Regions from separate parts of the Hymenobacter taeanensis genome, predicted to be linked through region 1. Evidence: riboswitches for the same ligand, from Rfam matches in the RefSeq annotation. Region 1 holds a riboswitch; each other region holds the start of a gene.
What was found. A riboswitch is a leader RNA that binds a small molecule or an ion and turns the genes downstream of it on or off. The one in region 1 is predicted to bind S-adenosylmethionine.
Positions count from the first base shown of each region.

Region 2: linked by a shared signal. The riboswitch ahead of HMJ29_RS15405 (amino acid permease) and the one ahead of HMJ29_RS15850 (ATP-grasp domain-containing protein) in region 1 are both predicted to bind S-adenosylmethionine.
Region 3: linked by a shared signal. The riboswitch ahead of HMJ29_RS15445 (phosphoadenylyl-sulfate reductase) and the one ahead of HMJ29_RS15850 (ATP-grasp domain-containing protein) in region 1 are both predicted to bind S-adenosylmethionine.

Region 1 covers NZ_CP053538.1:3,790,220-3,792,485, reverse strand. Annotated here, with positions in the region: gene HMJ29_RS15855 (glycosyltransferase family 4 protein) at 1-53, opposite strand, end outside; SAM riboswitch class I at 257-346, shown strand; gene HMJ29_RS15850 (ATP-grasp domain-containing protein) at 797-1,822, shown strand; gene HMJ29_RS15845 (LLM class flavin-dependent oxidoreductase) at 1,822-2,266, shown strand, end outside.
Region 2 covers NZ_CP053538.1:3,668,765-3,671,030, reverse strand. Annotated here, with positions in the region: gene HMJ29_RS15405 (amino acid permease) at 1-809, opposite strand, end outside; SAM riboswitch class I at 1,179-1,271, opposite strand; gene HMJ29_RS15400 (DUF4890 domain-containing protein) at 1,563-1,988, shown strand; gene HMJ29_RS15395 (TIGR02117 family protein) at 2,161-2,266, shown strand, end outside.
Region 3 covers NZ_CP053538.1:3,683,745-3,686,010, forward strand. Annotated here, with positions in the region: gene HMJ29_RS15445 (phosphoadenylyl-sulfate reductase) at 44-820, opposite strand; SAM riboswitch class I at 1,149-1,240, opposite strand; gene HMJ29_RS15450 (lipopolysaccharide biosynthesis protein) at 1,589-2,266, opposite strand, start outside.

The sequences.
Region 1 (2,266 bases):
GCGTGGGTGCGGGCTGCTTCTGGCTGGCTTTCTACTCCTTTCCCTGTGCTCATTGATGACAACTGCTTGCTGAAACCGAATGCGAAGTAACAGTGTGGCGAGGTAGGACCGGTAAAAGATTTTGGGCTGGCCCCAACCAAAACTCCTTATACGGCCTCTGCTGGCCCGATGGGATGTCAGCGAAAAACAGGTATTTGGAAGTTTCCTTGCCAGCGCATTACCTTCGCCCTACCAATTCTTTTCGACCAAAGGATTGTTTTTATACAGAGGCGTGGAGAGACAGGCTCTATGAAACGCCGGCAACCCCCAGTTACTGGAACGGTGCCAAGTCCTGACCATATAAAAACAAGTTGCCGTGGCTACTACCAACAACTTCCTCGCTTTCTCTGCTGCTCACGTTGCTCCGCAATCGGTTAACCGACCTATGGGCGTTTTGTCCGTTGCTCTGGTTTTGGCAGGCCCCTGTTGTTGTTGGTAAACACATTTTTGCCCTAGGCCACTTCCGGCCTGGTTTGCGGCTTGCTGCCGCCTCCTCTTCCTGCTTTTTAGATCCTGCAAGCCCTTCTGCTCTACAGTTTCTAAAGTCATGTTAAGCACATATATACCAAGTGCTTACCCGTGAATACACTGCTTCTTACAGACTGCAGGAAGACACCATTTGCAGCTGTCAGCTGTTCATTCAATCAGTGCATTTCCAGGTAGCCTACTTACCGCCTAAGAGGCTATGCTGCGCTTATTATCTCGGGGCCGCTGGGTTCCCGTACCCTCCTCTCATACTTCATTCTTTCCTTTTCTGATGGCTCACGCTGCAAAGCCGATTGGCATTTATTTCGAACATCCTGAGTGGTTTAAGCCCCTTTTCGCCGAGCTAGACCGCCGCGGACTGGCCTACGAGAAAATCGACGCCGCCCACCACCTCTTCGACCCGTCTGAGAAAGAGAGCCGCTACTCGCTCGTGGTCAACCGCATGAGTTCCTCAGCTTACCTGCGCGGCCACGGGCAGGGTATCTTCCACACGGCTGGCTATGCTACGCATCTGGAGCGTATCGGCACCCGCATCATCAATGGTTCGGCAGCTACGGCCATTGAAACCAATAAGGCCCGCCAGCTCTCCCTGTTTGCTTCACTGGGCCTGAAGTTTCCGAAGTCGTTTGTTATCAACCACGCTTCTCGCGTGCCAGATGCGGCCCGGCAGCTTCAATTTCCTATTGTGGTGAAAGTGAACATTGGCGGGAGCGGTGCGGGTATTATTCGCTTTGATACCATTGAAGGAGTAGAGGCTGCCGTAGCCGCTGGCCAGATTGACTTGGGCATCGACCAGACCGCTTTGGTGCAGGAGTACGTGACGCCCCGCGGTGGCAACATTCACCGGGTAGAAACCCTTGATGGCAAGTTCCTGTACGCCATGAAAGTGTACACTACCGGTGAAAGCTTCAACCTGTGCCCCGCCGAAATCTGCCAAATTCCGGAGGAGCAGTCGGCGGAGTTCTGTCTCACCGAAGCGCCCAAGAAGGGCATTCAGGTAGAAGCTTTCACGCCCCCGGCCGAAGTTATTGCAGCAGTGGAGCGCATTGTGGCCGCTGCCAAGATTGACGTAGGCGGCATTGAGTACCTCATTGATGACCGCACCGGCGACGTGCTGTTCTACGACATCAACGCCCTCTCAAACTTCGTGGCCGACGCCGTGAACGTGGTAGGCTTTGACCCTTACGCCCGCTTCGTAGACTACCTCGAAACGCAGCTACCCGGTGCTACGTCGGGCACAGAACTAGCTACCGCTGACGAATTAACTTCTTCACCCGCTGACCTAATCGCGCAATAATGAGATACGGATATTGGATGCCCGTTTTTGGCGGGTGGTTGCGCAATGTGGAGGACGAAAACATGCGCGCCGACTGGGACTACGTGAAAACGCTGGCCCAACGCAGTGAGGAGTTAGGCTACGACCTTTCCCTTATTGCGGAGTTGAACCTCAACGACATCAAGGGTGAAGAAGCTCCTTCCCTGGATGCCTGGAGTACGGCGGCGGCCTTAGCGGCCGTTACCAAGAAACTAGAGCTCATGGTGGCCGTGCGGCCTACCTTTCACTCCCCTGCTCTGCTAGCTAAGCAAGCCGCCAACATCGACCATATCAGTGGCGGCCGTTTGTCGCTGAACGTAGTGTCATCATGGTGGCAGGATGAGGCCAAGAAGTACGGCGTGCACTTTGAGCAGCACGACGACCGGTATGCCCGCACCGCCGAGTGGCTGCACGTAGTAGACAACC
Region 2 (2,266 bases), 120 kb from region 1:
CCGATGGGCATGTTGCGCTGCGGATTCTTGGTTTCCTGGGCCATGGTAGCCACAATATCAAAGCCAATGAACACGAAGAACACTACGCCGGCACCGCGGAGAATGCCGCTCCAGCCAAACTCACCAAACGTGCCCGTATTCTGCGGGATGTAGGGATGGTAGTTGGCCGGATCAATGTACTGCCAGCCTAGGGCAATAAATACCAATACTACTGCCACCTTGAGCGTTACAACCAGCCCATTAAACCACGCCGAGCCCTTGGTGCCCCGAATAATGATGAGCGTAATGAGCGCCACAATCAGCATGGCCGGCACATTCACGTAGCCGTGCACCAGGCTCCCGTCGGCCAGCTTGGCGGTTTCAAACGGCGACATCACCAACTGCGGTGGCAAATGAATACCCGACTTGTCGAGGAACTTCAGCAGGTACTGCGACCAGCTGATGGCTACCGTGGCGGCGCCTACGGAGTATTCCAGCACCAGGTCCCAGCCAATAATCCAGGCAAATAGCTCGCCCATGGTAGCGTAGGCGTACGTGTAGGCCGAGCCTGACACGGGCACCATGGAGGCAAACTCAGCGTAGCAAAGCGCTGAAAACGCGCAGCCAATGGCCGCCACAATGAATGAGAGCGTAATGGCCGGACCGGTATTGTTGGCGGCGGCGATGCCAGTGAGCGAGAACAGACCAGCCCCAATGATTACCCCAATACCAATGGTAATTAGGTTGAAGCCATTCAGACTTCGCTTTAGGGTGTTAGCGCCCGTTTCGGCCGCTTCCTGCCGCAGCAGTTCCAGAGATTTTTTAAGCATAAAAAGTGAATGCCAGCGCACGGCTGGCCGGTGAGGTAAAGGGGCTGGTTGTGGGGTGCCGGCCGGTGGCGTACACAGGAGCAGCTCAGTAACACAAGGCGTTTGGCTTATCACGCCCCCGCCGAAACGGGTGGTGCCAACCGACACGGTGCCGGAGCAGCCGGCACAACCAGAAAAAAACGGGAGGGAAAAACGCTACCGCGGCTTAAGCGGCTTGCGCGTTAACGCGATACAGGCAAACGGGCTGCGGGTTCAACAGCAACAACACCCACCGCAACAACAGGCTTGCTCAACGGTGGGCACACCGAAGCAGGCAGCGGAAACTACAAAACGGGCAGTACGGCAGGGGCGAAAATCCACGGCAACTTGTTTTTATATGGTCAGGAATTGGCACCGTTCCGGCAGTTGCGGATGGTTGCCGACGCTTCATCGAGCCTGTCTCTCAGCGCCTCTGTATAAAAACAATCCTTTGGTCGAAAAAGAATTGGTAGGGCAAAGGTACAACCAGCTAGTGCGCATTTACAAATGCTCCCAGGCAGTGGCCTAGGCCACTCCCACTACTTCAAACGGCGCCCGACAGCCAAACAACCAGAAGGTTTAAAAGGAAAATTGACTTTTTTTTATTTTTCAAAAAATCAGATAAAAAGGAAAGGTTGGCATTTGAGTTGCAAATACATCTCTCAGAAGCCCGGATGATGCATCTAAGCTTACTCCTGTTTCCACTCTCTGATTTAACAATACAAATACTGTCTTATGAAAAAGGTTCTTGTTCTTCTCGCTGCTTTCTCTTTCTCGGCTGGTATTGCTTCAGCCCAAACTGTTTCTGCCAAAGGCAAACACAAAGTAAAAACCGAGCAGGCTGGTAAAACCCAGAAAACGCCCGAGCAAAAGGCTGAGCAAAAAGCCAAACACTTGGCTAAGCAGCTAAACCTCTCGGCTGAGCAGACCCAAAAAGTGCGTCAGCTGCACCTTGCCCGCTACCAGGAAATGCAGGCAAACCGCGCCAAGTACGCCTCGGCCGGTAAGACTGATGCGCGCAAGCAGGAAATGAAGGCCGATAAGGCCAGCTACGAAGCTCAGCTGAAGCAAATTCTGAGTGCCGACCAGTACACTAAGTACGCTCAGCTTCGTGCCGATAAAGTTGAAAAGCACAAAGCTCAGCGCAAGGCTAAAAGCTAAACCGGCCTGACTCATTCTCCTAAGCCCCAACAAATTTGTTGGGGCTTTTTTTTGTGGCTTATCTACTGAATGGGCGCCGTATTTCTAACCACTAGCCCCTGCGCGCGTATTGCGCCTACATCGCTTCCCTTCTTCTCCCACGCCCGGCAAGATTTTGCCACTTGTACAACACATGGAAAAAGGACTTCACAAAGCCCTGAAAGCAACCGGATACGTAGCTGCTACCCTAGGTGGCGCGTTAGGCCTCTACTTAGTTTCCGCCGCGGTACTATCGCGCA
Region 3 (2,266 bases), 110 kb from region 1:
CCAGATCAAGCAGGACGTTCTAAGCTTTGCCAAATCACCTAGTCTAGCCCGCGGGCACTGGCTCCACCACCGGGTCGGGGCCATCGTGGTGGGTAGTGGCGTGTAGGCCACATTCCTTGGCGGAAAGGTCTTCCCACCACCAGCGGCCGGCCCGGAAATCCTCGCCTGGCTTAATAGCGCGGGTGCAGGGGGCGCAGCCAATGCTTACGAAGCCCTGCTGGTGCAGCGGATTTACCGGAATGCTGTTTTCCTGGGCGTAGGCCACGGCTTGCTCCCAGGTCCAGTCGAAGAGGGGGTGAACTTTGGTTAGCTCATGGGCGGCATCCCACTCCACGGGATCCATGGTTTGCCGGTTCTGCGACTGCTCAGCCCGGATGCCGGTAACCCAGGCCTGCTGCCCTGCCAGGGCCCGGTTCAGGGGCTCCACCTTCCGGATGTAGCAGCACTCCTTGCGGTTATCGACGCTCTCGTAGAAGCTGTTGGGGCCTTTGGCGAGGAGCAAATCCTGCACACTTTCCTGGCGCGGGAAGTACACCTCAATGGGCTGCTCGTACTTCAGCAGAGTCTTATTCCAGATAGAGTAGGTCTCCTGAAAATTGCGCCCGGTGTCCAGCGTGAATACCTTGATAGGTAGCCCATTCGCGAAAATCAAGTGGCTGATAATCTGATCTTCCAGCCCGAAGGAAGTAGAGAAGACGGCTTTGCCGGGGAAGTGCTCTGCCACCAGACGTAAGCGCTCCAGGGCGGTAGCAGATGTGAGCCGAAGGCGCAGGTCGTCGAGCACGGGCAGGACGGCCGGCGCAGCAGATGCTGCAGACATAACAAGAAGAGAAGTGAGGAGTGGCCACCGTAAGGGCAGCAGTCCGGCCGAAAATGGCCCAGGCAGTAAGGCATCGTCGCGGCGCGACAGGTGCACAATTTCGCCGGGCGAAAAAGGCGGGTGCAGACGATTCAGCCGGACGCGCACTTGCGCACGTCAGAGAAGCTTAATCAGCCTACAAACCAGGAAAAAGGAGGAGTGTGGCCCTTAGCAACAACAACATGCCCCTGCCATACAGACGGGAGTAGCCATACCACAACACCCATGCTGTACAGCAGTGGAGGTGGCAGAATCGGCGGAGTTGATGAAGCGGTTCACGGTGCTGTTGTTTTTATATGGTCAGGACTTGGCACCGTTCCGCACTTACGGATGGTTGCCGGCGCTTCGTAGAGCCTGTCTCTCCACGCCTCTGTATAAAAACAATCCTTTTGTGGGTAAAGAATTGGTCCTACAAATGTACTGGTCGAAATTTTACACTTCCAAATTTTATTTTTTCAGCAGTTGATCTGGTGCTGCTGTCAAAAGCAAAAATGGGGAAAGCGTAGGTGGGAAAACCAGACATTCGGGTGGACTAACTATGTAGGGCAATAATTGTTTTTCAACTGGGTTGATGAATACAGGGTATATATGTTTAAAACCATGATTATCAATAAATTAAAATGATGTTGATAAAGTATATATCAATGGTTTGCATGTAGAAACTTGACAAGAATAAAGCTTCCTGAAAAAGCAAAAGGGCTTCACGTTGTGCCAGTGTGCTAGGACAGATTATGGAATAAATCGACGGCTAATTTTCTGCAAAACGCCAGTGGCTTCGGGCGCCGAGTTGGTGAGCAGAATTATGCCGCCGTACAAAATCGTCAGTACCGTGGAGCGCAACAGCATCGTCAGGAAAGGGGAGGATAGCGCTGGAAGGAGCCAGGCCGCACCACCCGCCGCGGCGGCAATTCCCAGAATCAGCGGGATGCGCCAGGTGAAGGGCTGCATGCGGTAACTATGCCACACAAACCACGTTCGAGCCACATTGATACTTACCTGGGCTACGCAGGCGGCTACTGCTGCCCCCACCATGCCCAGACGCGGTATCAAAAGCCAGTTCAACGCCACCGTCAACAAGGCCAGCGATACGTTGAAAATCAAGTCGTAACGGTAACGGGGGGAGGTTATAACAATCAGGGCATTTACGCCGGTGATGCCATCGAAGAGCTTACTGCCGAGCAGCAGCAGGACCACCACTGTACCTTCGGCGTAGCTGGTGTTGCGCATCAAGGAGTAGATGAAATCCAGATTCAACCCAATGCCCAAGGCCAGGTAGCAGCCCAGCAGCGTGTTGAGGCGAGTGGCACGGCGGTAGAAGTCGGCCATGCGGGGCAGGTCCTGCTGCTTCCAGTAATCGGCGAGCAGAGGGAAGGCTATTTTGTTGAGGGAGCGGGCCGGAATAGCTAG